DNA from 3 places in the Leptolyngbya sp. PL-A3 genome. Region 2 is predicted to be linked to each of the others. Evidence: riboswitches for the same ligand, from Rfam matches in the RefSeq annotation. Region 2 holds a riboswitch; each other region holds the start of a gene.
What was found. Region 2 has a riboswitch for cobalamin ahead of NDI52_RS21315 (hypothetical protein). Riboswitches for the same ligand answer to the same signal wherever they lie in the genome.

Region 1 (10,461 bases), on a different contig from region 2:
CGTAATGCCCTCCCCATAACCGTTCACCAGATAATCCACGATATTTTTTTCAAACACATCGCGGCTATCGACGATGTGATGAGGAATGTCGAGTTCCTCACAGAGCCGCGCCGCATCTAGCATGCCATCCGAGCAGCACTGCCCCTTCCCCTTCATTAGCCAAAGGGTAACGCCCACGACGTCATAGCCATGACGGTGGAGGGTAGCAGCGGCAACCGAACTATCGACGCCTCCCGAGAGCCCAACAACGACCTTATCCATGGAAGGTAAGACTTTGCAAATAAAATCACTCTTTCCAGGCTAGCATTTGTCTCTGAAAATCAGGACTCAGAAATTAACAGTATTCACCGCAAATTGGGCTTCAAAGCCGAGAATTGGCTTCTTAAGGAAGCGAACTCTCGGCTTTGAAGCCCGAAAACCGTACTCTCCAATATGCCCTTAACCCCAACTCGGGTCCAAACACTCTAACCTCGTCAGTCCGGAGGATTTTAGGACGCGTAGAGAATAGTAATGTGAAAGTGTAAGATTTCCTCCTGAGTAATGACTTTTACAAATTACCCAACCTAAATTTCAAAGATATTTGAAAAGTTCTGAACGTCGTTGATTGGCTTTGCACTTCCCGCACGAAGAATGAATTATTCCAGCGCCCTCTGGGGTAGTCTTCTAAATTAAAGAATGGATGGTTTACCCACCATGAGCAAAAAATTGCCCAGACCAAAGATACCTTCTGAGACGACAGAGTCGAACGTCTCCAACACTTCTGAGGCAACTCCGAAAAAGAAGAACCAGCAAACACCACCTGATGAATCTTTAGCGTTAGGCCAGTACGCTGTAGAAATTCTGCAACAGGAATATAAGCAGCTCACCAAGCAAGAGAAATCCGTCTTAGCCGATAAAGATCCTGAACACTTGCACCAGATGCGAGTGAGTAGTCGACGTCTTTATACTGCACTACAAATTTTTGAAACGGCTATCGAGTTGCCCAAGGCAGCGAGTCCCAAGCGAGTTCGTACACTAACCCGCGTTCTGGGCCAACTGCGAGACCTTGACGTACAACTGCAAGCCCTCAGCGAGGAGTATCTGGTCCAATTGGACAGCGCTGAGCAGAAGCAGTTGACGCCCACGCTAGAACGCCTAAAACAGAAGCGGAAAAAGGCATTGGCAGGTACACGAGATACCCTATCCCAGAGCCGCTACTGCGACTTAAAGACAGCTTTTGAAAGTTGGTTTGCCCAACCACGCTTTACCCTGCTGGGCAATCTACCGATCAAAACTATCCTGCCTGATCTACTCAGTCCGCTACTCTCTGAGTCACTGCTGCATCCGGCTTGGCTGATCGCGGCAGCAGACATCACGGAGGATAACGTTGTCGTTCTCCATGATTTACGAAAGTCTTGCAAGCATGTTCGCTATCAGGCCGAGTTCTTTGTCCCCTTTTACGGAGAAGCTTTCAAGTCGTGGATCAAAGATCTAAAAATTTTGCAGGATAATCTGGGGAGCTTGCAAGACATTGAGGTGCTCAAGCATTTACTGTATAAGCAGCAGATGGATCCGAGGCAAGTTCCACAACTCCAGCAGATCATTCAGGATAAGCAGGCAGCGCTGTTGTCGAAGTGGGACGTTTATCGGCAGCCTTACTTAAAGGCAGATTTTCGATATCAACTGCATCAAATGCTTTTGGCTCCGACTTGAAAGGAATAATCTGACAGAGAAACAGCTTTAGCAAACAGCTCTTTTCGGCTGAGCAGTTATTAAGCCTGGAGGACAGAAGTATAGTGCCCGACGCTAAGCGTCCTATGCTATGACACTACATACTCAGAACCAGGACGTTTATTTCTGAAAAGCCTCTGGCACGAAGCTTTTCAGAAATAAACGTCCTAACCTCATTGCGTAAGGCTATACCTTCAGTATCAACTTAGGAGATTTCCAGTAATGAAATTACCCCCAGAATGTTGGTGCTTTGCCCGCTTCGCGGGCAAAGCACCAACATTCTAGATAAATTCTTATGCAGAAACCTCCTTAAATACCGCGATAGTACGTGTTAGAATAATTGCAGATGAAATTATCTACCAGTATCTCTAGCTTATTTTTTGTGTTTGAGGTCGGATTTTATGCAACGTCTGCCGTCGCTCTTTATCTCCCACGGTGCGCCTGATCTGCCGATACGAACTGGGCCAACGCAAGATTTTTTGCGTCGTCTCGCGACAGAATTGCCCAGGCCAAAAGCCATTCTGGCGGTTTCTGCCCATTGGGAGACACCGTATCCGATGGTAAGTGCCGCGCCGCAGCCCAAAACAATTCATGACTTCAACGGCTTTCCAGAAGCGCTGTATCGGCTGCGCTACCCAGCCCCAGGTGCGCCTGAGCTGGCAAGACAGGTATCCCAACGCCTGGTGGATGCTGGATTTCAAGCTGATATTCACCCCTCTCGTGGTCTAGACCACGGGGCATGGAATCCGCTTTTGCTCGTTTATCCTGAAGCTGACATTCCTGTCACCCAGCTCTCCATTCAGCCCTACCTTGGCCCAGCCCATCACCTCCGAGTAGGACAAGTGCTGGCTCCATTGCGGGATGAAGGGGTTTTAATCTTCGCAAGTGGTGCGGTAACCCATAATTTGGGAGCATTGGATGGTCAGGACAATACATCCCCGGCAGATTGGGCTATGGTGTTCGATCGCTGGTTAGCAGAAGCGATCGCCCTCTCCTCTACGGAGCGGCTGTTGGATTATCGAGCGCTTGCCCCTCACGCTGCCTTAAGCCACCCGACAGACGAACATCTACTGCCTCTATTTGTGGCACTGGGAGCAGGCGGAGAACAGGCCAAAGGTCAGCAGATTCATCAGGGATACACCTATGGATCTCTGAGCATGGCAGCCTACGCTTTCAACTAACCTGTCTTTGCCTATTGAGCACAAAACGCCCCCATAGGGGTGTTTTGTGCTCAATAGGCAGAATGCGATTGGAGGTTAAACCGCTATCGAAGCTTCAGACAGATAACCGGCCTGTTGCAGATAGTCGAGAACTTTTGCCGTACTTTCCTCCAGGGTTTCCTGGTCAGTGTGGCACTCCACCTCGGGGTTTAGGGGTGCCTCATAAGGGTCATCAATACCCGTGAACTGCTTGATTTCCCCAGCTCTTGCCTTCTTGTAAAGCCCTTTGACATCCCGTTCTTCGCAAACTGACAGGGGGGCGTTGACATACACCTCAACAAAATCACCAATTTTCTGACGCACCTCTTCACGGGTGTTGCGATAGGGTGAAATCGCAGACACCAGCACAATTACCCCATTCCGGCTCAACAGATGGGCCACAAACCCGATACGGCGGATGTTTTCATCGCGGTCTTCCTTGCTAAAGCCTAGCCCTCGGGTCAAGTTCTGGCGCACAATATCGCCATCCAAAACCTCAACCTTGAGATGGCGATCGCGCAGTGCTTTCTCTACGGCCATCCGAATCGTGGTTTTTCCTGCACCACTCAATCCTGTAAACCAGACCGTTACACCACGCTGTTGCATCATTGTTTTCGCTCCTCGCCGACGGGTCAAGTTCAACCTCATATTCTAGAAGCCGATGCTCTCAGCGTCCAGAAGAGCCCGTCCGGTTGATTTTTTGGCCCATAGGGCCGTGCCAGCCAACCAAACAGACTATCGTTATTGCTTCGCACGACCCAACTGTTTGTCAGGAAGACTGTATCAAACTTCAGAAACCCAATTTTGCCGCCGCTCACAGCGGCAAAATTGGGTTTCTGAAGTTTGGTGGTATCAAGCGAAGAGTATGAGTCAAGCTATTTGGGCTAAGATAACGGGGCAAACGTGAACAGCCACAGGTGGGGAAAGGTCGGTGCAAATCCGGCGCTGTGCCGCAGCTGTGATGGGATGATGAATGGAAAAACTGCCATAGTGATACCCACTGTCCTGGTTTTCATTTTCATTCCCTTAGCCAGAATGCCTGCCTGGAGCCTTTTCACTCTATATCCTGCGTTGCACAGGAGAGAGTCCTCGTTTTATGTCCCATTTGCTTTCAACGGTTACCCCTTCCTTGTCAGAAATTGATGTGGCGATTGATACGGCGATCGCTCTCCCCCCTCTTCCCGAAAATCGTCCCCTCCTGCTAGTAGGCCACGGTAGCCGCGATGAAGCGGGCCGCCAGGGCTTGCTCGATTTTGCCGCTGCTTACCAACAGTTGGACACCTCTCGCCCCATTATTCCGTGCTTTTTAGAACTGACCGAGCCGTCAATTCAGCAGGGTGTGGATGAGTGCGTGAAGTTGGGGTACACCGATTTGTCGGTGCTGCCGGTGTTGCTGTTTGCGGCCCGTCACAACAAGTTCGATATCACCAACGAGTTAGATCGCGCTCGGCAACAGCATCCACAGGTGAAGTTCCACTATGGGCGGCACTTTGGTATCGCGCCGGGCATTTTGGATTTGTGGCGATCGCGCCTCGAAGAACTCGATAAGCCCGAATGGAACCCTCAGGGTATTGCCCGGGAAGACACCGTTTTGCTATTCGTCGGTCGTGGAGCTAGCGACCCCGATGCCAACGGCGACGTATACAAAATGGCTCGCGTTCTCTGGGAAGGCAGCGGCTATAACACCGTTGAGGTCTGCTTCATTGGCATTACCCACCCGCGTCTGGAGGAAGGCTTCCGTCGAGCACGACTGTATCAGCCCAAACGCATCGTTGTTCTGCCGTACTTCTTGTTTACAGGTGTACTGGTGAAGAAAATCTACGACATCACCGCCCAACAGCAAACACAGTTCCCCGACATCCCAACGATTTGCCTCCCAGAAATGGGATTGCACCCTCACCTGTTCAGCATTCTACGGGAGCGAGAAATCGAAACCCAATTAGGACAGGTCGCCATGAACTGTGAGATGTGCAAGTTCCGCTTAGCGGCTGTAGAAGCAGGTCACAGCCACGGCCATAATCATGACCATGGACACAATCATGGGCATAGCCACGACCACGGCCATAGCCATGGACATAGTCATAACCATAGTCATAATCACGGCCATGACCATGGTGCTCCGGCACCAGATCCTTATGCTGAGCCAGCAAAGTACCATGAGCGAATCTGGCAAGTTCCTTAGTACCGAACTCCCGTCGTGAATTGTTGTGTGGCTGCGCCGCACAACAATTCATGCACTCAAAGACGATTGATGCATCCATCGTGAATTGTTGTCAGCAATTCTCAGTATGGGCATCAAAGCCAAGAGTTCACGCCCTACGGGCGTGAACTCTTGGCTTTGATGCCCGAAAACCGCGCGCCTTTGGCGCGCGGTTTTCGGGCCTGATTTCAAAATGAGAATTGCTGAATTGTTGTGTGGCCGTGTCACACAACAATTCACGTACTCAAAACTGATAGATGCAAGAGGCCTAATAAAATGGGCACGGCGTCAAGCACCGCGCCCATTTTATTAACTAACCTCAGTTCGGGTTAAGGGCTTTTTCGAGTGCCGCGCTTCGTGTGGCACTCGAAAAAGCCCATTATTGCGTGCGCGTCGCGCACGCAATAATGGGCGGTTCGGCTTATCCCGAACTGACGTTAACTAGAAGAACTAGGAATAGAATCGTCTTCTACGGCCTCAGCTTCTTCCATGGCTTCCTGAATAAAGAGGCGAACCAAACGGTTGTAGGTTCCGGCTCCAATGTATTGCGGGTACGTGTGGGAGAGGCTGTAAACCCAAATCAGATCCTCACCGTCATAGATGCGGACGTCATGCAGCAAACTGCGGCATTTGGGTTTGAGAGAGTTCGCCATTTCTAGCGCATCCGTCCAGCGCTGAAATTCCTGAGAAAAATTAGGGGTGATGACTTTGAACATAGGATTTAGCTCACCCGACGGGCTATCACAGCATAAAAAGGATCACCTCCTGGAATTCCAATCATTCGCAGGATTGAAGGCAGGGTGGACGGTTGGGCGATCGCCTCAATTTCCGCAAACCCTGGAATTGCAGCAAAGTAAGACTGCACCAGTTGCACTCGTTCCGGCTCAGATGCCTCACGCCAGGCCTGAATCGCCTTCTCGTAAAACATCCGGTTCGAAAAACTGACGATAGCAATACCGCCAACCTTAAGAGTGCGATAGATCTCCGCAAACACGGCTTCGGGCCGTTGCAAATACTGCACTGAAACTGTAATCAGTACCGCATCAAAGGATTGATCAGGGAGCGGTAAAAGCTGTTGCTTATTTAAGTTTTGAGTGAAGTAGTGATCCAGTCGCGGATTGCGAGCCAGTTCCTCTGCATTGAGTCCATGGCCTTCCACATGAGCAAACTGGATCTCCTCAGGCAGATGAGAAACCCAACTGCTCATTAAGTCCAAAATACGAGTACCCGGTTGTAGGCGATCGCGATACAAATCCGTTAACTGTTGGATAAATCCTTCATCCACATGGGTAACGAACCGGGGGACGCTGTAGAACTGATCGTCGTCGTTCTCGTTAAGCTTCGTGCGCTGGGTAGGTTGTAAAAACATCCGAATAGTACCGATGCGGCTCTTACACACTTCAGTGTACGGAAAATTCCCCAAGCTTAGCCGATGTAAACCAGCTCAAGGCAGAGTCCGTCAGGATCTTTAAACAGGACTGCATAATACTCCCCCTGCTCGGGGGCAGAAACTACAGGGAAGCCTTCTGAAGGAGTCACAGAATCCTCAAAAGATTCCTTCCCCGCCGAGTCAGGCTCGGTAACGGCAGAGGTCTCTGGATGGAGTGCCCGTGCAGGAGCCTTAAGAACCGGGATACCTAACGTTTGTAAATGTTGGTAAAACGCATCCACCTGCTCACGGGAATCCGCATTAAAGGCTAGATGGTGGAGGGTAGAAAATACCTGGGTCGAAGACAGCTCAGGCAGAGCTGAAATCGTGATGGCTCCCGCTCGGGGTGACCACCACAGAGTAAACTCATCAGTCTGCGCGGTACGGCGATAGCCAAGTAACCCTAAAACCCGATCATAGAAAACCTCGGAGCGGGGGCGATCGCTCACCCGCAACGCCAGATGGGTCATCGCACCCAGTACCATTACGACTCCCGGCTTCGCTTCAACCAGAAGCCCCGCAACCCGGCTGCCCGTGCCCCCTGGTAGTCATCCTGAAAGCTATCGCCAATGTGCCAGGCTTCCTCAGGGGTGCAGTTGTGTTTTTGCAAGGCCATCTCAAACACGCGAGCATCGGGCTTGGCCACCCCAACTTCCGAGGAAATGGTGACCGACGTGAAAAAGCTTGACAGGCCCAGGGTCTCCATCACAGTGTGAATACGAGAGTCGAAATTAGAGACAACTCCCAGCTCCACGCCCTGATTAGCCCAATGGTTCAGGGTATTCAGGGTGTCGGGGTAGACAAACCAGGGCTCAGCACTGGCGAAGTGATCATAGAGGGCGCTGAAGAATGTGGGAAAGTCGGCAAATTGATTCAAAGCCCCCACCTTCTGAAAGGTTTCGGCAGCGATCGCCCACCACCATCCATACTCCCGCTCAGGAATATCTTCCGGAGCCGTACCTGGAAACGCCAGGGAGCCAGCCGATTCAAAACTGTCAAAAAAGGCTAGATTTAGAGCCTTTGGGTCTACCGTAACCCCAAACTGTTGAGCCAGTTGGCTATAGACTTCTCCAACACTTCCCTGAACCCCAAAAAGGGTGCCAACAGCATCGAAAAAGATCACTTTAGGTTTTTGAGCGGCCATGCCTGGTTACTGCTAAACGAACTGAAAAAACCGTGAGCGCCCCGGTAGAGGCAGCCGACCTATTGGAGAACGCGAAATTCTATACAAGGTATCTTATTAAACTCTATTGAGCTTGAAACGAGAGTTTTTTGGAAAAAAATTCAGTGAGTTTTTGTATACAAATTTAGAAGCGATGAGCTATGTGCTCACCCCTTCTTAAAAAAGAAGCTGTCCGTGTATTGTTAACCTAGTTCAAGGTCAGGGATTTCTGGAGGAGCGCGCTTTGTGCTCCCTCCAAAATGGGCACTTATAACAAGTAAGGCTAAATGCGATGATAAAAAGTGGTGGGGCGCTTTGCGCCGCACCACTTTTTATCATCGGCATCTAACCCGACATGGATATTAGCGGGTAGCAGAGAGAAAGTCCCGAAGAGGCTTTGAAATCCAGTTCAGCCCAACCTTCACCTGATGTTCAAAGGTAGGCATGCGATACAGATAAGCCAGCCGTCGCGCTACATAAGCCAAAGGGCCCTCTAGTTTGACTCCAAGCCCAGAAAGTGTCGCATTATCCGTGCCCAGCGAGATCATCTCACCGAGGTGCTGATACCGGAAAGGAAGAAGGGGGCGATCGCTCAACGAGGCCCACACATTCCACCCCGTGTAATCTGCCTCCTGAAAAGCAGCCTGAGCGGTGCCCGGCACCTGTTGCCCTTCGGCATCTCGGCACTCGGCAGAGTCTCCCAAGGCAAAAATTTCTGGGTGGTCCTCTACCTGCAAGGTTGGTGTCACAATCAACTGCCCCCGCTTGTTCTTCTTCAGGGGTAAGTCGTTTAATACCTCAGCGACCTTGGTGCCAACCGTCCACAACACCAGGTCAACGGGAATGGTATCGACCGCGCCTCTAAATTCCAGGGACAGACTATCAGCGGCGACATTGGTAATCTGGGTTTCGAGATCAATCCAGACGCCCAGTCGCTCTAATGCCTTCTGAGCGGTTTCTCGGTTAAATTCCGGCGACGTGCGAAGAATTTGGTCGCTCAACTCCACCAACCGTATGCGACCACGATCGCCCAGCCGCTCTGCCAGTTTACAGGCTAGCTCCACCCCACTGTACCCCGCTCCGGCAATCGCAATTCGGATGCGATCCTGATCCGAATCCTCTAAAAACCTGAGCCGCTCCTGCAAACGATAGGCATCCTCTACCGATCGGAAAGCAATCGCATGTTCTTCAACCCCTGGAGCCATGGCCATCGGCGTCTCACCTCCCAGGGCAAGAACCAGGCGATCGTAGGGCAACGGTGGTTGCTCCTCTAGAAAAACGGTGCGGCTTTCAATATCAATACCACTCACCTTTGCCTGTATAAAACGAATACCTGTGTTGTCTAACAACTCAGGAAAAGGTGGCGCAATCTCCCAGGTTTGCAGTTCTCCGCTCACCAGCTCATACAGTAGGGGTAGGAAGAGAAAGCGATCGCGCTGATCCACCAGCATAATTTCAGGCTTTTCACCCCCGCTCCAGGGCAACTGGCTGAGGCGCAGGGCTGTGTAGAGGCCGCCAAAACCACCCCCCAGAATACAGATGCGGGCTGGGCTCTGAGTCATAAACAGAATCCCCTCAAGGCTGAAGATAACGTTTTGCAAACTTCTTCAGCATAGCGAAGGAATGGAGAGAAAAGGCAGGAACCCAGGATAGTTTGAATCGTTGATTTTTGGATGCGCCGCGCACAGAAACAGGACTGAGGCATCTTGTTATGCGTGGTCTGCTTCACACACCACGCATAACAAGATGCCTCGGTCCCAAGAGAACAGGTGCCTTCACTTACAAAAGTGGGTTTCCCAATTTGCAAAAGTGGGAAACCCAAGAGAACTCGCTTAGTGCTGACATCTAGCCGTCTGTTCGTGAATTTTCTCCTGAATGTTCAGGGGAACACCCAGCGCTGCATCCCGATACAGCCGTTCAAATTCCCGCTCAAAGTGGGCTGCAACAGTGGCATTGTGGATCACCAGAACATTTTCATCATTGCTCTGGTTAGCCGATGCACTCCAGTTCTGAGAACCCGTAATCACCGTAGTACCATCGACCACAGCAAATTTGTGATGCAGCATATCGCCGTCCGGAAGATTAGGCGTGCCAACAGAGGCGATCGCCTCATTCCAGGGATGATTGCCCGCTTCAATACGGCAGCGATCATCCGGCAGCGCAACGCCCATCATATCCAACCCCTCACTATAGTTTCGGGAAAAGAAATTGGCATCGATCAAAGCTTGTACCGATACCCCCTCATGGTGACGGGCTTCTAACACATAGCTGAGATACTGGTCACTAAACACGAAGAGCGCGATATCAATTCGTTGCTGAGCCTGACTGAGCGTACGACCAATGAGTCCGTTGCCACTCACCCACCAATTTTGAGAGGGCGACGTTGGAGAAAACTGCACCGTAACGGTTGAGCCAGGGGCAAGTGTGACAGTCTGAGGACCACGGTAGGGTTTCTGTAACCCAAACTTGCTATCGGGTTCCTTCCCAACACCATCGCCCCACATAAGGGCAAATTCGCGGCTAAATGTTTGTGCTAGCTCCCGGTTTTCAATTCTCAGTAAGTGATTGGCATTGCCATGGGTATCGGGAGCTAAAAAGTCACCATGCATATCTGATGGGGTGAAATTAGCAGAACCCACCACAAGGGTATGCCCATCCACCACGACAAACTTGTCATGCATCAGAGCACTGCCCCGCGAACCATCGGCCCGGTCATCCAGAATTGGGATACCTGCTCGCTCTAAAATCACCAGCGCATCGT
Region 2 (10,461 bases):
AAACGGCTATGTATTTCTTGCGGTGGGCATATCCGGGAATTGATGCAGATGATGCAGGAAGCCCTGAACCGGACGGATACGTTTCCGATTAAGGCCCAAGCGGTGCAACGAGCCATTACTGAACTGCGGGCGGTGTATCAACGCACAGTGGAGGAACCGGAGTGGACACGATTGGCGCAGGTCGCCCATCAGCGAACCATTCCCAATGACAACGAGCACCGCAGCCTGTTGCAACGCCGCTGCATTCTAGAGTATCGCTGCCTAGATTGGGAGGGAGAAGTTCGTACCTGGTATGATGTGCATCCTTTGATTTACAAGCTGCAACGGTTTCAAGATGAACTGGCTAAACTGAGAGCATGATAGCCGATCCGTTTGACTGGGACGAGGAACTACCCCTGGAGACTGAGGAAGAAGTCTACCGGGCCTTGTTGCGGGCATTGCAACGGAAACAAGGGTTTGGACTGTTTTTTGTGCAATGCACTCCTGCCCAGGGAGAAAAGATTATCACCGACTTACGACGGGATCTGCCTAAGCAACAGATTCAGGAATTGCACTTAGAAGGGGAGGTAACAGCTCTCTATGACCAAATCCATGAACTCTGGCAGAAGCGCCCCTTTGATGCGCTGGTGGTGGATGGATTAGAAGCATCCCTCTACGCTTACGAAGATGTAAAGCGCCTCAGTGGTTGGAGTAGCGAGGAGGTCTACAACTATAGTTGGAAAGGCGTTCCCAAAATTTTGAGCCACCTGAATCAGCAGCGGGAACACCTGCAAAATAGCTTTCTGGCTCGATTTATGTTTCTGGTGCCCCCTTTTGTTGTAGATTACTTCATCCAACGGGCACCAGATTTTTTAGATTGGCGTTCGGGCTTGTTTTGCTTTCCCCGAGATCCAAAGGAAGTTGCTCAGGACGCCGAACGCTTTATTGGGGGAGCTTACGCAGAATATCTTGCTCTACTTCCCAAAAAACGGATCGAGAAAATCTTAGAACTCAAGAGTTTGCAACATGCCTGTGAAGACCTTGAGTTGAGAACTACTCTTCTCTTTGAACTAGGTCTACTGTTTCAATCTGAACAAGACTATGGAAATGCGATCGCAAGCTATGAGAAAGCGCTCGAGATCAAAACGGACTATGACGCAGCCTGGAACAACCGGGGCAGTGCGCTATATGCCTTAGGGCGCTATAAGGAGGCGATCGCAAGCTATGACAAAGCGCTCGAGATCAAACCGGACTTACACGAAGCCTGGAACAACCGGGGCAATGCGCTATCTGCCTTAGGGCGCAAAGAGGAGGCGATCGCCAGCTATGAGAAAGCGCTCGAAATCAAACCGGACGATCACGCAGCCTGGAACAACCGGGGCTATGCGCTATCTGCCTTAGGGCGCAAGGAGGAGGCGATCGCAAGCTATGAGAAAGCGCTCGAAATCAAACCGGACTTGCACGCAGCCTGGTATAACAAAGCCTGCTATTACAGCTTACAAGGGCAAGTTAAACAAGCTATTGAAACTCTACAACACGTCATTATGCTGAATGACAAGTACCAGGAAATGGCAAAAAATGACTCCGACTTTGACTCCATTCGGCAAGACGAACGCTTCCGGGCATTGATTGGAGAGTAGAACCGCAAGATGGACAAGACGTTCGCGTTGGAACTGGGGCAGTGGGGCAGAGCCTGGGTTTCTTCTGTGGGGTGACAGAGATTTGTTGCTGCGCTCCAGAAGAAACCCGGTGTCTTGTGAGGCTGAGCTAACTTTCTAGATCAGGTTCTCTCGAATCCATTGCCGCAGACTGCGCTTGGCCTGAGTTTCCCCCTGCTGGGCACAGTTTTGTAGAAACTCGTAAAACACACGCTTAGGCACCCATGAGAACGTGGGACTGCTGGGAACTTCCTGATACTGGCCGTTTTGAAGTTGGTAAATAGTCAGCGTTTTCCCGTCGTAGCGCCAAAACTCAGGAATCCCAAGCTCTGCATAAAGAGCATTCTTGTCAATATCGGTGTGAGTAATATCGACTTCCACAACCAGGTCAGGCGGGGGATCTGTATTTAGATCCACGGTTTTACCTCGAACCTTGGGTTCGTTGGCAATATAGAACCCTCGATCTGGCTCGGCACCTGCTTGTAATCCCAAGCGCTTGAGAGTGGTCGAACCCATGCTTTTAATCGTGAGATTGGTCTCTTCCACCAATATTTTGATAAAGTCACCAATCAAATCGCTGGAGTTCTCATGGGCCTCCAGGGGCGTCATAATTTCTAGAGTGCCTTCGTAGTAGGTAAGTTGAGCCGAGCGATCGCCCCCCAACGCCTCCAAAATCGCTTCATACCCATCCCAACTGACCCGCAACGACACCCGCTTCTCCGCCAAAGCAGGCTGCGACGATAATGGCTTTTCTGAAGAGAGGTTCACCATTGTACGACACGGTTCATTTGTTTCTATGGTAGGAGCGATCGCCCCCGTCAGCCATACGCCAGGAAGGTTTATAAGCCAGCAACAATTCTCATTTTTGCAAAGAGCCATTTAGAACCGATCGCCATCCTGAACTGTGGGGGCGGGTTTTGTCATTATTCGATCAGCACCATCAGGGATGTTCTTCAAACCCGCCCTTTCCACAGGTTGTGCGATCGCAGCCAGGGCGGGTTTTGCCAGAGAGTAACAGCACAGGCCAGAGTTAACTGCTAAACCCGCCCCTACCAAGCTGTTTAACGACACAATGAGAATTGCTGATAAACCAGGAGAGCAGTTTTTATTTTTGCGTAAATCTCGTATCGTATAGAGATCGGTTCTGGTGGGGAGCAGCCGCCAGAGGTAACGGGGAAAGTTCGGTGTGAACCCGACGCTGTCCCGCAGCTGTGATGGGGTCTTTGATCTCTAAGTCAGAATGCCCGCCGATGTTGTTTGATTCATCTATCTGCGAGGTACAGATGGTCAGGTTAGGTTTGTCTGTGTTTGGCTCCGTCAATGCTGGCTCTTTCGCAAGGGGAGCATCGCTGCACTGCTTTGATCGAGAGTTCCAAAATTTGGATCTGGGGATGGGCGATCGCACCCTTACATGCCCTGTAAACTCGCGGTTCCTCTAGTTCTGAGCTATCAGCTCTCACCGGGAAAATGGCAACACAATCCCGGTTAGATCCTAGATTTTGCAAGCACAGCATTTGATGTAAAGTAACCATGCGCATTCGAGAATTGTCCTGGCAGAGACAGGGAGATTATTGGCAACCGCTATTTATCCGTGAGAATTTTCTGGCGATCGCCGCCGTTGCCTACGCTGGTTTTCTCCAGCATGGTCGGGGGATGGTGACTTGTGATGTAGAGTTACCCACTCATGCCCCAGTCGATTGGAGCCGTGATCTACTCGATCATCAGATTTGCTTTCAGCCGCTTCCCTATGCTCTGGAGCTTTTAAGCCAATTGGAAGTGGATGAGGAGACGTGTATCACCCTCAGTGCAGCCCTGGCCGATTATGAGCCGGAGCAGGAGATTATGCTGTGGCTCCGGGGAAATGGAGACGTGCAGGTGATGCAGTTAAAGAATCTGGCGATCGCCCCAGTCGAAGCTTACACCCAGCTTCGGCAGCGGTGGGACGAGTTTCAGATCGGTGTTTCATTCGAACGGAGGGTACCATGATCCGGACAAATTGAAGAATCATCCCAGTCTTTGGAAACTAAAAACACCCAGACCCAGTCTGAGGAGTAAGAGTTTTACAAGAGTATTACAAGAGTAAAAGTTTTGAGAGAGGGCTCACCGGATTCAACAATGTGCGCTTTGCGAAAAGAGGCTTCTCTGTCCTAACCCAGGTTTTTTCTATCTTTAAGACCGTGACAATAGAGGGGCTTTTTAAGTACATCACTTAAAATGCTCACGGTTCAGTGTTTATGTGCCGCTGAATATTAGTTCTCTGTAGAAATTAGATTTGAGATTGCTTGCATGGTTAATGCCCATTTAGATTCAGTACCCCGCCCTCGTTGGCCTGTCATTGCAGGAACGGTCGTTGTGCATTTAGGGGTGCTCTTAGCTTTCATTCCGCAATACTTTAGTTGGTCTGCCATCGGCGTTGCGGTTCTGCTGCACTGGCTTACGATTGGTCTGGGTATTTCGTTAGGCTTCCATCGCCTCGCCACCCACCGCAGTTTTCGCGTGCCCAAAGCCCTGGAATACTTCTTTGTGTTCTGTGGCACATTGGCGGGCCAGGGTGGCGTGAAAGGTTGGGTTGGCTACCACCGGATGCACCATTTATATGCTGACCAGGATGCGGATCCCCATGATTCAACCAAAGGTTTTTGGTGGAGCCACATTAGCTGGTTGATGCATGAGGTTCCTGGTAAAAGCGAACTCCCTCGCTTTACCAAGGATATTGCGGATGATCGGTTCTATCAGTTTTGCCATCGGCAATATATTCCCCTGCAAGTGGCTTTAGGGCTAGTTCTCTACGCGATTGGCGGGATGCCCTTTGTCGTCTGGGGCATTTTTGTGCGTTTATTCGTTGGCTTTCATAGCACCTGTTTTGTAAATAGCGTTTGCCACAAACTGGGTTACCGCAGCTATGACGTAGAAGATACGTCGACCAATTGCTGGTGGGTTTCTCTTTTGACCTTTGGCGAAGGATGGCACAATAACCACCATGCGGTACAGTCGTCCGCACAGTATGGTCAGCGATGGTGGGAGATTGATATTGTCTGGTACACCATTCGCTTGATGGAGATGCTTGGGTTAGCCACCCACGTCAAAACGGTCAATCCTGCAAAAGCCAATGGACGGTGATTTATGACTGGAATTCAGGTACCCGAGAAGGTCGCTGCATTAACTCCCGAGAGTGCGGAGTGGGGCGATCGCCTCAGCCGTCTACCCCAGGGTGAACGCTATCTCTATCAACTACTGAGCCTGGTTGATAATGGCGATTTGACCGTTACAAATCCCAACGGTGAAGTGTTCCGATTTGGCAAACCGGGATTAGAACCAGTGCTGCATTTGCAGATTCACAATGCGGGCACTTACGACCGCCTCTTAGCATTTGGCACCCTTGGCTTCTGTGAAGCCTACATGGATGGATGGTGGGATGAAGCCAATGGGAATTTAGTAGAACTGATTGGTTTGTTCTACCGTAGCAATGTCTATGCAAAAGCCCGTGACAACGTAACTGTTGGGTTGTTACTAAAGGTCATCACACAACGTCTCAAAACCATTCCAACTGTTATCGAAAATAGCCGTAAAAACGTTCAACATCACTATGATCTGGGGAATGATTTTTACCAGCTATTTCTTGATCCAACCATGACCTATTCCTGCGGGTATCGAGTTCGTGAAACCGATACTCTGGAGCAAATGCAGAATCAGAAATATGAGCTGATCTGTCAAAAACTAGCCCTCAAACCGGGCGAAACGTTGATTGATATCGGCTCCGGTTGGGGTGGAATGTTGATCTATGCTGCTGAGCGTTATGGTGTAAAGGGTACTGGGATTACCCTGAGCGTGGAGCAGGCTAAGTTGGCTCAGGAGCGTATTGAGGCGCGGGGGTTGAGCGATCGCATCGAGATCATCATCTCCGACTACCGCGAAATTAAGGGTCAGTACGATAAGTTTGTCAGCATTGGCATGTTTGAGCACGTTGGCAAAGGCAACTTTGCCACCTTTATGCAGAAGGCAGCCGAACTCCTCACCCCTCAGGGTGTGGGAATGCTACACACGATCACGACCCAGAGTAAGGAACGCAATGGAGCCTGGGTTGATAAATACATTTTTCCCGGCGGCTATGCACCCCAACTGCATGAGCTCACGCAGGAACTGTGGGCGGCAAAACTGCCCGTTGCCCATTGCGAAAACCTCAAACCCCACTATGCAGAAACTCTGAAGCGTTGGCATCAGAACTTCACGGCCAATCGTGAACAAATTGCAGCTCTGGGTTCTATGTACGATGAGCGCTTTATGCGGATGTGGGCGCTTTATCTACAATCTTTTGAGGCTTCCTTCCGCTATGGCGGTTTGCATGTTTACCAACTGCTGTTTTACAAAGGTAAACAATGGCGTTTGGATGTGCCCTTGTCTTTCAATGTTCAATAAACATTAGGGCTTGTTTTAGAGGTTATTTTTTATGCGCTTTGCACAAGAAATAACTCTTCCAAACAGTCCTTAATGCCTATCCGAATGATATATCTATAGATCTCCGACTTCTTTAAAGAGTCGGAGATTTTTTATAGGGATATCAAGGCTTATGCCTTTTGCCTGTGCCAGGGGTAATTAAATTTTGTGGGAATTTTATGTGGGAGGCGATCGCATCAGTGTATTGGTTTCAATCAGTAATATGGCTACTAAAAACGAAAAGTAAACACTGTTATTTGCTAAACTTTTTACCGTTGTAAAAAATGAAAGAGAAGTTTAACAAATGATGTGGGATGAAGATAAAAACCTTTGAAATAGCCTTACTGATCTGGTATTCATACTTGAACTTTTGGTAGACGTCTAGTGCGGTTATTTTGGCTTAGCTTAGAATCATGTTGAATTAAAAAGAAACAGTCTTGATCAGGTTGCTTTTGATTAAACAAGTTTTGATTTGACGTTTATTCATGGTTTAACGGGAGTCATGAATTCTTCATAATATAGGAGACTAGCTATGAGACGCTTTGCCTTAACCTGTTCTTTCGTCGTGCTTTCTGCCGCTCTACTGGCTCTACCTGCAAAAGCTCAACAAACGAGCCCTTCTAGCAACCTGTCTCAGGGCGTGAATGATACAGAGTTATCCACTCGCCCGACAGCCCGTGAGCTAAGTCCATTTAACCTTGTATCGTTGGCCTATCGCGGGCATTTTTCAGAACAAGGTATTCCCGGTTATGGCAATTTCGTTCTTGGCCTTCATACCGGGCGCATCAGAGCGGATGATGTGATTCAAGCTGCTGTTGATGCTGGGCAGCTATCACCCGATGTACAGGATAGCCGTAGTTACCGAACGGCAGTAAGGCAACATCTTCTAAGCTTAAGGAATACTGCCTACTAGGGTTTACGAATATCGCATCTAAAAGTAAACCTCCTGCGTGGGTCGTTGCGTGGCGAAGCCGCGCAACGACCCACGCAGGAGGTTTAGTGTCATTAAAGGATGGTGTAGCGCGATGTGCCATGTCGCCCTTCATCACGCTTATAGAACTTACACCTTGGCTTATTTAAGCTTGCGTACTTATTTGGGTAGATATCAGCTTGGCTCCCTTCCCATACGAGAAGGAGTCGATATAGTGAGGAAACCGGATTCAACGTGCTCCTATGACGGCAACTTCCTCCACTTTGAACCACCAATTCATTACAGCAAACGGCATTCGTCTGCACTATGTGACGGCAGGTGATGGGCCGCTTATGTTGTTGCTGCATGGATTTCCAGAATTTTGGTATTCCTGGCGGCACCAAATTCCTGAGTTCGCCAAAGATCACACTGTGGTTGCCCTCGATATGCGCGGGTACAACGACAGCGATAAACCCAAGGATCTTAAAGCCTATCGCATGGAAGAACTGGTCAAGGATGTGCAGGGGGTAATTCGTGGCTTAGGATTTGATCGGTGTACTTTGGTTGGCCATGATTGGGGTGGCGCGGTAGCCTGGTCTACAGCCTACAATTCACCCGGCCTACTAGAACGGTTAATTGTTCTAAATTTGCCACATCCTGCTCGCTTTCAACAGGGGCTACGAACTCCTCAGCAATTGCTGCGGAGTTCATACATCGGCTTTTTTCAAATCCCTCTTCTACCCGAACTGCTGATTCAGTCTGGAAATTACCAAGCTCTTGAAAGAGCATTTCGTGGTATGGCTATACGCAAAGACACCTTCTCTGATAGTGACATTCAAACTTATAAGGACGCAACCGCCAAGCCAGGGGCTCTTACCGCCATGTTGAATTACTATCGGGCTCAGTTTGGGTCATCGTTTCTGAGACCCGAATGGGGTGTCTTAAGTGTTCCGACGCTGATGATTTGGGGCGAAAACGATATTGCCCTTGGCAAGGAGCTAACCTATGGCACTGAGGATTATGTCAGCGACTTCCACCTGCGTTACATACCCAATTGCAGCCACTGGGTTCATCAAGAGCGACCCGATCTGGTCAATCAGTACATGCGAGAATTTCTGGCCCGCTAATTTTTAGCTCTCCTGATAAGTAACCCTAAAAGAGAGAGGCAGAGCTTCGCTCTGCCTCTCTCTTTTAGGGACAAAGTATTTGATAGAGCGATCGCCTCAAAAAAAAGTAGCCCATTAGGGCTACTTTAAGCTGCCAGGTTATGACTGAGAAACACACAACTATCCGACAGGAAGCACTAGGGCGCTCTTCCTACTGATACGATCTGCATTCATTACAAGCTAGGTTGAGCCCCTCCTGCTGGTCCCACAACAGAAACATCTGCCGACTTAACGAAACCATGATAGAAGGCGATCGCCGCCGCAATGGCATTCAGCCAGATGTTGTTGCCAAACAGAGGAGTAATATCAAACAGGGTATTCGTAAAGGGAATCAGACCAAGCAAGGCACCTGCCGCATAAACGATAGCAAAGATGCGGTTAAATACCAGGGCACCACTTAAGCTAGTGGACGCAGCAATACCCCACAGACCTACTAAGATACCAATGGCATTATGAAAATAGTTTGTTGGGAAAATGCCGAATAGATAACCAAAACCCAAAACAGCAGGAGGGTTTGCCGGAGGATAGGAGACAAGAGCAGGAACAAATCCAGCTAGGCCAAGTAAGAGAAAAAAGATACCAAGGCCGAGGGCGCTTAGGCGAACGGCAACATTTGAAGAAGTGGATGTTTGCATGGTTGTGTTTGCTTTTAGAAACGATGGTTGATGGATGAGTAAATGAACCTGAAATAGTTTAGTGAATCAGGTGCAGAACATCCCGCAGGACACTGTAACCAGCCCAATCCCAAAATAAATAGGCAACAAAACCAAGCATGGCCAAACGACCATTCCAAAGCTCTTGTTGGGGGTTCCAACCGAAAATCCAGGCGTTGCGATCGCGCCCATCATAAGCAGGCGTAACCGTTGGAATTTGAGCCGTATTCAGAGTTGATGTTTTCATGGGAAATGATTCTCAATGATGCTAATGCGACCATGCTATCGAGTAATATTGCTGTCATGGTCTGTCATGGGTTCGACTTCTTGCTATATCTAAAGTCGATGGAAAATAACATTAATTCGATTAAAGAATTGTTATATGGAGTAGTGGCATACTTAGTGCTGCTCCACTTTACAGGATGGTTTTCAATTAGCCTTATCTAATGTATGGAAAATCTACTTTCAGATATTTAAAACAATCTCATGCATAAATCTTAAAAAGGGTTAATTTGCATGCACAATATTTGTATAAATAAGTTCTTTTAGAAGAATTGCTCGGTTTGTTTAGCATTTAATTAAGTGGTTCAGCTCTATATAGCATCTGCAATGCTGTACCGCTCGCTTAGCAAGCGGTACAGCATTGCAGATGCTATATCAATACTCTGGACAGTTTTTCTGAAACCGTTGATTTTGCGTGCGCGAAGCGCACGCAAAATCAACGGTTTCAGAAAAACTGTCCGAACTAATGTTATATGAATTATGGTCGTCTACCTGTTGTTTCTGTTGATATGGTTTGATGACCATCTTGAAGGATATTTAGGTTCTGCACGGCTAGCACTGAACAGGGCGCATATCCCTAGCTTTTCTTCGAACGCTTTGCGATCGCCCGTTGCGCTACTAATTGTAATTAGAATTTTCCTGAAAATCAGCTCTCCAATGATAAGCTCTCTAAAAGAATGGCCAAATAAAATCGTAATTTGAAACGGAAGCTAAACTCTTCTCATCCTTGTTATGCCAAAAGATTTTGAGAAACTTGTGAGCGTTGTCTCAAAAGGATTCAGAGGTTAAAACTTAGGTTTATTGCTAGGCATAATCTTCGTTTGCAAGGGGCTATCTTTGGCCAGAAGTCTGAGCACGTATCTAAAAGAAATGGTTTTTTTAGAGCTCTGTTCTCACTTATGACAGAAGGATTAATTAAGAAGAGTACCTTAGCTTAAGGTAATGCTGAAATCAAAAAAAATGAGCCACATGATACCAATTCTTTACTCTTCAATCGTGGCTTATTTTTATGAAGTGCTCCCCTGTTTTTAGTCAATAACTTTTTTAGTCCTTTCAGGAAATCGGTGATGAAACGCTTTGCTCTGGCCTTCTTTTCTCTCGTTGTCTCTGCCGTTGTTTTTGCTCCGGTTGCACAAGGTCAGGAAACACGCCCAAATAACAATCAATCTCCACAGTTTAATAACGAAACTCTTCAGATTCAGGATAGGCAAACAACTCGTGTATTAACTCCAATTCAGCTAGCAACTTTAGCGAATCGAGGCTATCTCTCAGACCAAGGAATTCCCGGTTATGGAAACCTGATGGTTGGGCTCAGAACCGGAAGCATCACAGCTAATGACATTATTCAGGCTGCTATTGATGCCGGAAGAACAGCTCCT
Region 3 (10,461 bases), on a different contig from region 2:
CCAATTCTTCATTTTGTTGATGCAAAAACTCCTGGGATACTTGCAACTCTTCCATCGAGTTTCCCAGCTCTTCTAAGATGCCCGGAAAGAACGATACTTGCTGCGGTTCAGGCTGTTGCAACAGACTCGAATAAGCCTGATGCAACAGCCGTCTAACCCGCTCGCTTAGGGTTCCTACCTGCTGACTGAGCTGATCGCGGTCCACACGTACCTCGGCACAAAAATTCTAGTAACACTACTCCTTAGAATAAAGAACCTAGTATATATTTCATCGCCCTTTGGAAACGTGTAGTAACTCACTAAATAGGTAGCTTTAATCAACCCATTTGTTTAGAGCAATTTTTCTCCTTATTCCTAATGAAGCAGAGCTAATTCTTGATGAGTTCAGATCTTGCATATACTCTAGTAGCTCTATTTTTCGTGCGCTCCATGCACAAAAAATAGGGCCACTAGAGTTTGGTTTTAGAAATGTGCAAGATGCGAGTAGGCATAACGCACAGAAAATCAACTCCGCAAAGACCTTCTAGGCATCAATTGCCCCACCACAAGAACTACCAGCCCCAGCGGTACAGCCGAAGCAATGACGATTTATTACAATGTTTCGTTGCGTAAGCCATTGAGCATTGAAATCCCGAATGTGAGGGCGCTGTTGATGCGGTGAATGGATCTCTAACTCCAGCATCTGGTTGAAGTCACAATCATACAATCGCCCATCCCATGAGATAGACAGCGTATTGCGGCACATCAAACCAGAAATGGTTGTTGGGTTGAATGAGTTGACCAGCAATTCCATATACCGTTGGAGATTGCCAGATTGCTCCAGCCATTCCAAATAGCGTGAAATGGGCATATTGTTGAGTGTAATCAGGCGATCGAAACTGACCCCTTGATGCTGCATTAATCCCGTTTTCCATTCCTGCTCCATCTTGGCCTGACTGCTCGCCAAAAAGGCACCGACCGGATTGGACATGAGCGTCAGCCTCCGCTTCGGATCTCCCTTGCCATACCCCACTTCATTTAAACGACGCAAGGCTCCGATAGATTTCTCGAAGGTGCCTGACCCTCGTTGGTTATCGGTGTTTAGTCTTCGGTAGTGCGGCAAGGAACAAACAACCTCAACACCCTGATCAGCCAGCCATTGCGGTAAATCTTGCATGCGCGGTAGCAACAGCACCGTGAGGTTACAGCGATCGATCACATGCTTGCCTCGATTAACACACTCCTCAACTAGATAGCGAAAGTGCGGATTTAATTCTGGGGCTCCTCCTGTAATGTCTACGGTATGGGCTTCGGTTTGATCGAGAGCCCGTAAGCAGGCGTCGATTGTCTCGCGATCCATGTTCTCCTGGGTGCGGTCAGGGCCAGCATCTACATGGCAGTGGCGGCAGGTCATGTTGCAGAGCTTGCCTACATTAATTTGAAAAATCTCGAGTTTGGCAGGGGATAGAGCTGTCCAACCGGCTTGGGCGATCGCCTGCCCAAAATTCCCTCCATGGGGTGTATGAGACAAATCCAGGGCTGCCAGGGTTTGAAGCTGATGATGGGGGTCAGCCAATGGCGCTTGCCTGCGATGGAGCGATGTCGTCGGCTTTGGCCCTGCGGCTTCTGTGGTGAGGTCTACTTCTACATGGGCCGAGAACGAGGCGGGTTGCGTGAGCTCAGGCATTACAAAAATTTTCCACCTTAGTATCAATTCAGTTCAATAACCGGAATATGAGCGGTGCGGCATTTGCGCTGCACCAACCCTCATACTACGGTTGCGCAACTGCGTCTAGAAATGCCTAAGCCTGCTTCAAAGGCGTTTTTCCGTGCGCTTCACGCATAAAAAGCCCTTTCAGCAGGATTTAGAACGCGCTCTAATTACATAGCTAACTGTTTCACATGGTCTAGCATTTGCATTCCATGAACGAGGGAAGCCCCCCCTCTAATGGCGGTTGCTACATGTAATGCCTCTGTCATCTGTTCAAGATCAGCGCCCTGCTGAAGACATTCTTTGCTGTAAGCATCAATGCAATAGGGGCATTGCACTGTGTGGGAAACGGCCAGCGCAATCAATGCTTTTTCACGTACTGATAAGGCTCCTTCAGCGAATACAGCACCATAGTAATCAAAGAACTTTTTAGCCAGCTCTGGATTTCCTTCGCCCACCTGAGCGAACTGAGCAAGATGCTCCGGCTTATAGTACTGATCCATGTTTGAAGCCTCCAATAATAGGGCGGTTCAGCCAATTTACAACCCCGACCTTAGATCTGGGAAGGAGCTAAGTTAATTCCGTTTTTAAATAGCGTGATGAAATGGTGTGAGGACCAATGGCCCCATATTATTTCATACCGCTATTTAGAAATACTCTTTAATCTGAAGCTTTTCTTCAGATTGATAGGTTTCCTCATTTGTCAGTGCAACGTTATGCTTGATGGGTTTCCTACTGCAATGTCAATCCAAAGATTCTATTGATCACCTGGGGAACATGATAAGCATTTCTAAAGGTACGAAAACTGTACCGCTTTAAATTGACAGAATAGTAAAATGTCTGCCTTTCACATTCTTCTACTTGAAGTTAATTTAGCTGATGCAGAAGTGGTAAAAGCCACGTTAACAGCAAGCGAATTGAACTATAAGCTGTTGTGGGTAAACACTCATACTGAGTTTATTAATGCGTTAAAAACAGATGAGTTCGACTTAATTTTAGCAAATCATGAATTACCCGATTTAGAGGGTGGTTCTACATTAGAAATTGCCCGTCATAGTTGCCCTGAAACTCCACTGATCTTTGTCACAGATCGGGTCAGCGAATCAACAGCCATCGACGCACTGGAAGCCGGCGCTGCAGGGTTTATCCTGAAGCATCGTTTAGAACGGTTAGTTCCGTGTGTGCAGCGAGTATTGCGGGCAAAGCAAGCACAGCATGAACAACAGCAGGCAGAGGCACTCTTGCGCGAACGGGAGGAAGACTTTCGGGCCATCTTCAATGTTAATAGTGTCGGCAAGGCTCAAGCAGATGCCATAACCCGTCGCTTCCTGCGGGTGGATGCCGCCCTATGCGCGATCACAGGTTACAGCGAGGCTGAATTGCTAGCGCTTACTGTGGATGACTTGAACCACCCTGAAGATCGCGATCGCGATCACCAACGTTACAAAAACTTACTGGAAGGCAAGGCTAGTGATTACCAGGCGGAGAAACGCTACGTTCGTAAAGATGGCCGTATCGTGTGGGTGCTGGTAACGGGTACGATTATTCGCAATGCGGCCGGGCAACCCCTTCGCACCGCCGCCCTGATTCAAGACATTACCGAGTTCAAGCGCGTCGAACTGAATGCTGAATTTCTTGCCCAGGTAAGTCAGAGCCTGGTTGAGACCACCCAGGTTAAGGATGTTATTCAAGCCGTGGGGGAACAGCTCCATCGCTATCTCACTATTTCATTTTGTGCCTTCGTTGACATGAATACTGAAGCCAACAAAGCAGTGGTTTATGACGAATGGCACCAAGATGACGTCCCTGGTTTAGCGGGTATTTATTCCCTACCAGAGTTGGTTACGGACGAATTTCACCAGACTGCGAAAGCCAGACAAACGATTGTCGTGCATGATGTCACAACAGACTCGCGCATTGCAGCCGCAGAACGCTTTGCAGATTTGAACATTGGTTCATTCATTAACGTTCCAATTTTCCACGAAAATGAGTGGAAATTTACGCTTGGCGTCTATCATCGGGAGCCGCACAACTGGCGCTGTGACGAAATTGAATTGATGCGCGAGTTAGCTGCACGAATTTGGAATCAGATTGAATGCCTTCGAGCTGAAGCTGCTCTCCGGGAATCGGAAGCAAAGTACCGGATGCTATTCAATTCCATCGACGAGGGCTATTTCCTGGCAGATGTCGTGTTTGACGAGAGCGATCGCCCAGTTGATGTGCTTTATGTAGAGGCAAATCCTGTAGCACGGCGGCTCGTCGGATTCAATTTTGTTGGGAAACGATTGCGTGATCTTGATCCAAGCTACGAAGCCCATTGGTGGGAGACTCTGGGTAGGGTCGTTCAGACGGGGGTTAGCGAACGCCGAGAGTTATATGCAGAACCCCTGAAGGCTTGGTTCGATGTCTATGTCTTCAAGGTTGGTGATGGCGACAGTCACCGGGCTGCTGCGGTCTTCCAGGATGTTAGCGATCGCAAACGAGCTGAACAGGAGCGTGAACAACTCCTCCATCGGGAAAAGGTTGCACGGGAGGCTGCTGAAGCGGCTAGCCGCCTTAAAGATGAGTTTCTAGCCATTCTTTCCCATGAGCTGCGATCGCCTCTGAGCCCAATTCTAGGCTGGACGAAGCTACTACAAAGCGGCAAACTCGACCCAGAGCGGCAAATTGAGGCATTAAAAACGATCGAGCGCAGCGCCAAACTACAATCACAACTGGTCGAAGACCTGCTTGACACTTCCCGCATCATGCGGGGTCGGTTGTCGTTAAGGGCAGCTTCCGTGAGCTTACCCTTTATCATTTCGGCTGCAATCGAAAGCGTACGATTAGCTGCGGAAGCGAAGACTATACAAATCAGGTTTGATGCTGATTCAGCGATCGCCCCCGTTTTTGGCGATGCAGCCCGTTTACAACAGGTTCTATGGAACCTGCTGATGAATGCGGTCAAGTTCACCCCTAATGGCGGAAAAGTCACCATTGAACTCAAGCAAATTAAAGATTGTGCGCAAATTCGGGTGATTGATACCGGAAAGGGGATTCATGCTCAATTCCTGCCATACGCATTTGAGTATTTTCGGCAGGAAGACGGCTCGATGACTCGCCAATATGGTGGATTAGGGTTAGGGTTGGCGATCGTGCGGCAAATTGTGGAATTACATGGGGGAACCGTTAAAGCAGAGAGTTTGGGAGAGAATCAAGGTGCCATCCTGACGGTAAAATTGCCCGTTATGCGGCAATCTACCCTGCATGAAACTGAGTAAACAGAAGCAGGAGTGCTCGCAAAGCCACCACTCCTGCTTCTGGCTGTAGCTATATAAAAGAAGCTTTGAATTTCTTGAGAGTTTGCCAAAAATGGATCAAACAACGGATGAGTGGAAGGGTTGTGAACTGTGTCGACGACGCAGAAATAGCCCTCCGATTAAAGCCGCAACAAAGATAGCCGTGAAATAAATCAACGTAATAAAACGGATATAGAGAGGTGGCGCAACCCCATGAACGTCTACTTCATGGGCAACTTGAATCGGTTGGAAAGAGCGAGAGAAGTTGCCTGGTAAGACAGTTGCGATCACCTGGTGAGGCGCGCCATCAAAAAATTGTGGTTGCCACGTCAACTGACCCGTTGCATCCGGAAAACCTTCAAATGTGAAAACCCGCTCATTGTGCTCCAGAGAATTAATTTGGATTTTTACGGCAACATCAGTAAGCGGGATTTTTGTTGTTGCATCGGTAACTTGCACGGTCTGGGGAGCGAGTTGCCCGACCATAGCCAGGGTATCGCCCGACAATTCCACTTGAATTCCTTCAGATGTTTGGGTGGCAGGGATGGAAGCTGAAGCCGTGCTGGCATGGTCATGGTGCTCTGTCAGCTCCGCACTGATGTTGATCACCAGCAGAATGGCGATCGCCACCACGCATCCCCCACTCAACAACATACGCACAGGCCTAGGGGCCATCTCGCCATCTTGCAGAGACTGATCACCGCCTAGCACCCAACCGCTTCCCAAACCTGCTACCAGTAAAATAGCCGCCAAAATAGCGACGTTGCGGTACTTTACAGGATTTTCAGGTACTGAGAATGACAGGGTCTGCTCGACGGGTTCAAAATCCCCAGCGCGTTGGGGTGTGACCTTTGCCTCCAGATAATAAGTACCCCGAATGGGTAGAGTTTGTTCAAACTGGAGGGTGCCCGATGGGGCGATCGCCTCCATATCCAACAATGTCGTCCCTTCCACAATGGGGAAATCAGATGATAGCCAGGGCGTTTTCGCCGGGGCTAACAAGCGGAGCTGTATCTTAGCATCCGTCAGCGGTTGTTGCTGGGCGTTCATAGCCTGCAACGTCAATTGCACGGGCTCCGTTGCCGGAATGACCTGATTTAGGGGCGGCGTTGTCTGTAACTGTAGGGTAGATTGGGATACAGCGATTGACGAGCTCCATAGCCAACACAATAGACTGGCAGCATTGGCTACCAGGAACAATCCAAAATATTTAGCAAATCTCATAGAACTACGCCAGAAAGCTTGATAACTGAATCGTTAGGCTATCGTTCAGCCGACCCATGTGCTGCACCAGAATTTATGTTGCGAGCGTCGCCTGCCCAAAGGCGATCGAACCTTAAAAGTCGCAGTTCTTAGAGAACTGCGACTTCCTAAATTCAACCCATGAGCCTAGACGTAAAGTTAGCTAGAAAGGCTATTCTTTCGTGCCCTTCGCACACGAGAAAACAACTTTTCAGCCAAACCCTAGTGGCACGCTACGCCCAACGTATCGTGGCGGGTCTGGTGGACGGCATTGTGGGCAGGAGGATAGGTCGAGAAGTAGAACGTCCACAGGGTTAACATACACAACCCGGTAAGCAGACTTGCTTGCACAGGAAGAGACAGCGTAATTTGTTGTGTACGTTTCCAGACTGAAGCTGTATTGACCATGCTCTGTACCTCGCAGATTGGTTGACAGGACGCTGACAGGCATAAAAGGTTCGGCGGGCATCCTGGCTTAGAGCGTCAAAAGCCCATCACAGTTGCGGGACAGCATCGGATTCGCACCGAATTTTCCCCATTGCTTCTAGTGGCTGAGCCCCACTAGAACCGAATTCACTCGTTAAGCAATCTTTAGATTACCACCTCTACTCCCCACCGTCGTTAAGATTCATAAGCCGCCCCACTCAATTAGGACTTACGCATGGTTGTGTGGTGAACCTCGCACACCACACAACCATGCGTAAGTCTAAGACCGTACCCGTGCTTCGTCACGATGATAAAGGATCTGGGTGGTTAAAGCTTGACTCTCCAGTGAACTGTAGCGTTTAGAGTCATGTCATCGGTGCCAGAGCGATCGCCTGAAACCTTCTAAAACAACAATTTCCCAATTGCTACAACCCATGCAGGCTTGATGTCGAGCCTGACAAAGACATGATTTCCACAATCCAAGCCGTTACTGGTAGGAGGTACGTATGAATCGTTTTTTGACCGCGATCGCTACAGTCGCAACTCTCACCCTGATTCAAAGCTGCTCGTCATTAAACACGCAGCAAACAGCAACTACACCATCCACAGAACAACACTCAGATGCTCATGGAACAAGCTCCAATGCTCACAGTAGCCATGCAGTGGAGGAAGATGTTGCTCAAGCAAAATTGATTATGACGGATACGCCTGTTCCCAATCAGGCTATCAATTTAGGCATTCATATTCAGGATGGAAAAGGGGAGGCGATCGCCCAATTCGACACGTTTCAGGAAAAAATAATGCACCTGATTGTCGTCAGCAACGATCTGCAATTTTTCAATCATTTACATCCTCAGTATCAGGGTAATGGGCTCTTTGAAGTGCAGGCACGGTTTCCCAAAGCTGGAGGCTACACTCTATTCAGTGATTACAAACCTAGCGGACACCCAGAGCAGGTTTCGGTGTTAACCACTGAGATTACAGGAGACGTTCAACCACCACCTGATATCCATTTCGATCGCACCCAGACAATTGCCAATACCCACGTTCATCTAGAGCTTTCAGAGGACACAGTGGCAGCAGGCCAAGATATGACACTGACCTTCCACCTGAGCGATCTGGATCGTCAGCCAGTGACAGACTTGCAACCCTACCTGGGTGAAGGTGGGCATTTGGTCATCATACGGCAATCTACTCCCTTAACTAGAGCCAATTACATCCACGCCCATGCAGTTGATGAAACGACTGGCCAGGTGCAGTTTCACACCCAATTTCCTGAACCAGGACGGTACAAATTATGGGGACAGTTCAACCGAAACGGTGAGATTATCACAGCAGAGTTCTGGGTGAACGTCTCCTAAAGCGATGTATCCCGTCTTTAATTGCGTGTGCATGATGGACACACACAATTAAGACATTTTTTGAATGGGTGAAGTGAAACGGGAAACTGTAGTTTCCTGTTTCACTTCACCCATTTACAGCGTTTGAAAAGCGCTGTAAATCTGGTTGTTTTTGTGGGAGCCGCGCGAAGCACGGCTCCCACAAAAACAACTATGGCTGATTCAAGCGCAAAGCGCTGTAATACCGTTTTTATATGAAGCTGCACAGAATGAGAGTGGCGGCGCGTACGCGCCGTCACTCTCATTCTGTGCAGCTTCATGTTGATTTGGTATAACAATACAAGATTAAAGACTTCAGAATCCTATCCGAAGTTTTGGTGAATAGCCCAGGCCAATGCTGAAATTACGTTTCTTGATCATCAAATGATTTCAGAAATTGTCGCAGCAATTGCACCAAGGTTTGTTCTTCCATTGTGCTAAACTGCTCCATCATTTGCTTCTCTTTAGCAAATAGGACAGGCATCACCCGATCCGTTAAATCAATACCCTTCTGTGTGAGTTGAACGCTGACACTGCGGCGATCGCCCGGATCTCGAAGACGCACCACCACACCATCCTGCTCCAGGCGATCAATGCGATTTGTCATGGCTCCCGAGGAGAGCATGAGTAAACCATACAGCTCTGTGGGTTTGAGCTGATAGGGTGGCCCCTGCCGTCGCAAAGTTGCCAACATATCAAAGGACCAGACGTTTAAACCATAGTCTGCCAAAACCTGTTCTCGGCGCTTTTCAAGTAATCGGGCAATGCGAAGAACACGCCCGATCACGGCCAAAGAGGAGACATCAAGCTGGGGAGACTCCTGATGCCACTGCTCCAGGATGTCATCAATGCGATCGCGTTCCTTTTCCATGGGACCATTATATCTTCACGTCGAGATTCTTAACCATTACTTTCACATCAATTATTTTAATACCAAGATAATTAAGCTTAAGACAACTGCGTTAACCCTCGCCCTAGAAGCCTTCAAGACATTCAATCAGAAGGCTCGATCAGGCCATATCCGTCCCAATAACCGGTAGCGCCATGTGGTGAAACGGGCGCGTCGTGCCCGTTTCACCACACTTCATCCACACGTCTGAGATATGACCGAGTAACCAGATCAAAATAGTTGCAAAAGAAGTAGTTGCAATTTCAATTATGTGGTGTTAGTCTGTATTTAGTTGCAAATGCAATCATCACAAACGCAAGCAACTTCCAAATTGTTTCTTATTCGCTTCAACTATCATTCACCTTCATTTCCTAAGGATGTGACCCATGAAACGCATTGCTTCTTCCCTGTCTGTTCTAGCCCTTTCGGTTGCGGTGTTCGCTCCAGTTGCCAACGCTGAAACCTCCGGCGATCGCGAACTCACTTCATTTAATGTGGCGAACTTGGCTTATCAAGGGCGGTTAACGGAGAACGGAATTCCCAGCTACGCTTCTCTAGAAGCCAGTGTTAGCTCTGGCACTATTACGGCTGAGGATGTAATTCAAGCCGCAATTGACTCAGGCCGTTTATCTGAAACCACCCTGCAAAACGACGCTTTTGTAACGGCCGTTGAACGCCAGTTACAAAACCTGGTGGAACAAAACTAGGCGATCGCCATTAAGCCAAGCCGTGGAGTGGGCTCTGTTACCGAATAGAACAGATAAAATACCCATTCCACACGGCACCTGGTTTATCTGCTTCGCGTTGGAGCGATCGCCAGAGTTTGAAATTGTCATTCGCACTTCATTTACCTGTAATCTCTAAGGAACATTCTGATCATGAAACGTATTGCTTCTTCTTTGATGGTTTTGGCGCTTTCTGTGGCAGCATTTGCTCCTGCGGCTCAAGCTGAAAGTAAGCTTTCCTCTTTCAATGTGGCAACCCTGGCCTATCAGGGGCGGTTGACCGACAATGGTATCCCTGGCTATGGTTCTCTGGAAGCGGGTGTGAACTCTGGCACAATTACCGCTGAAGACGTCGTACAAGCAGCGATTGATTCGGGCCGTTTGACCGAAACCACTCTACAAGACACTGAATTTGTCACGGCAGTTGAACGCCACTTGCAAAACCTAGTGGAACATAACTAACGCTCACTGAACACTCCTTATTCGTGTACGTGATACACGAATAAGGAAACCCTCATTCACCTGTAATACCAAGGAACTTTTGATGATGAAACGTCTTATATCTGCCTCTCTCATGGTATTGGCTCTCTCTATGACAGCTTTTACCCCTGTTAAAGCTGAAACGAAACTATCTTCGTTTAATGTGGCAACCCTCGCTTATCAAGGCCAGTTGACGGAACAAGGTATCCCTGGATACGCTTCTTTAGAAGCAGGTGTAAATTCTGGCCGCATCACGGCAGAAGATGTAGTTCAAGCTGCAATTGATGCAGATCGTTTATCTGAAAATACCCTGAAAGATCAGGCTTTTGTCACCGCAGTAGAACGCCATCTG

Region 1: another riboswitch for cobalamin. It lies ahead of NDI52_RS16430 (sirohydrochlorin chelatase); the one in region 2 lies ahead of NDI52_RS21315 (hypothetical protein).
Region 3: another riboswitch for cobalamin. It lies ahead of NDI52_RS12455 (CbtB-domain containing protein); the one in region 2 lies ahead of NDI52_RS21315 (hypothetical protein).

What each region holds. Positions count from the first base shown of each region.
Region 1 is NZ_JAMPLB010000020.1:11,261-21,721, reverse strand. It holds gene mnmA (tRNA 2-thiouridine(34) synthase MnmA) at 1-261, opposite strand, end outside; gene NDI52_RS16445 (CHAD domain-containing protein) at 694-1,692, shown strand; gene NDI52_RS16440 (class III extradiol ring-cleavage dioxygenase) at 2,112-2,891, shown strand; gene cysC (adenylyl-sulfate kinase) at 2,967-3,515, opposite strand; cobalamin riboswitch at 3,808-3,971, shown strand; gene NDI52_RS16430 (sirohydrochlorin chelatase) at 4,006-5,091, shown strand; gene NDI52_RS16425 (hypothetical protein) at 5,547-5,825, opposite strand; gene NDI52_RS16420 (class I SAM-dependent methyltransferase) at 5,831-6,478, opposite strand; gene NDI52_RS16415 (VOC family protein) at 6,535-7,023, opposite strand; gene NDI52_RS16410 (HAD-IA family hydrolase) at 7,023-7,682, opposite strand; gene NDI52_RS16405 (NAD(P)/FAD-dependent oxidoreductase) at 8,063-9,262, opposite strand; gene NDI52_RS16400 (phospholipase D-like domain-containing protein) at 9,533-10,461, opposite strand, start outside.
Region 2 is NZ_JAMPLB010000031.1:76,362-86,822, reverse strand. It holds gene NDI52_RS21335 (ATP-binding protein) at 1-360, shown strand, start outside; gene NDI52_RS21330 (tetratricopeptide repeat protein) at 357-1,619, shown strand; gene NDI52_RS21325 (Uma2 family endonuclease) at 1,755-2,408, opposite strand; gene NDI52_RS21320 (hypothetical protein) at 2,517-2,708, opposite strand; cobalamin riboswitch at 2,760-2,904, shown strand; gene NDI52_RS21315 (hypothetical protein) at 3,168-3,623, shown strand; gene NDI52_RS21310 (fatty acid desaturase) at 3,924-4,757, shown strand; gene NDI52_RS21305 (class I SAM-dependent methyltransferase) at 4,761-6,053, shown strand; gene NDI52_RS21300 (hypothetical protein) at 6,604-6,984, shown strand; gene NDI52_RS21295 (alpha/beta fold hydrolase) at 7,245-8,108, shown strand; gene NDI52_RS21290 (DUF4383 domain-containing protein) at 8,321-8,782, opposite strand; gene NDI52_RS21285 (chlorophyll a/b-binding protein) at 8,841-9,047, opposite strand; gene NDI52_RS21280 (hypothetical protein) at 10,150-10,461, shown strand, end outside.
Region 3 is NZ_JAMPLB010000013.1:70,203-80,663, reverse strand. It holds gene NDI52_RS12480 (ATP-binding protein) at 1-205, opposite strand, end outside; gene arsS (arsenosugar biosynthesis radical SAM (seleno)protein ArsS) at 524-1,666, opposite strand; gene NDI52_RS12470 (arsenosugar biosynthesis-associated peroxidase-like protein) at 1,861-2,193, opposite strand; gene NDI52_RS12465 (PAS domain S-box protein) at 2,527-4,950, shown strand; gene NDI52_RS12460 (hypothetical protein) at 5,047-6,192, opposite strand; gene NDI52_RS12455 (CbtB-domain containing protein) at 6,433-6,618, opposite strand; cobalamin riboswitch at 6,653-6,797, opposite strand; gene NDI52_RS12450 (hypothetical protein) at 7,143-7,997, shown strand; gene NDI52_RS12445 (MarR family transcriptional regulator) at 8,380-8,886, opposite strand; gene NDI52_RS12440 (hypothetical protein) at 9,291-9,611, shown strand; gene NDI52_RS12435 (hypothetical protein) at 9,783-10,091, shown strand; gene NDI52_RS12430 (hypothetical protein) at 10,174-10,461, shown strand, end outside.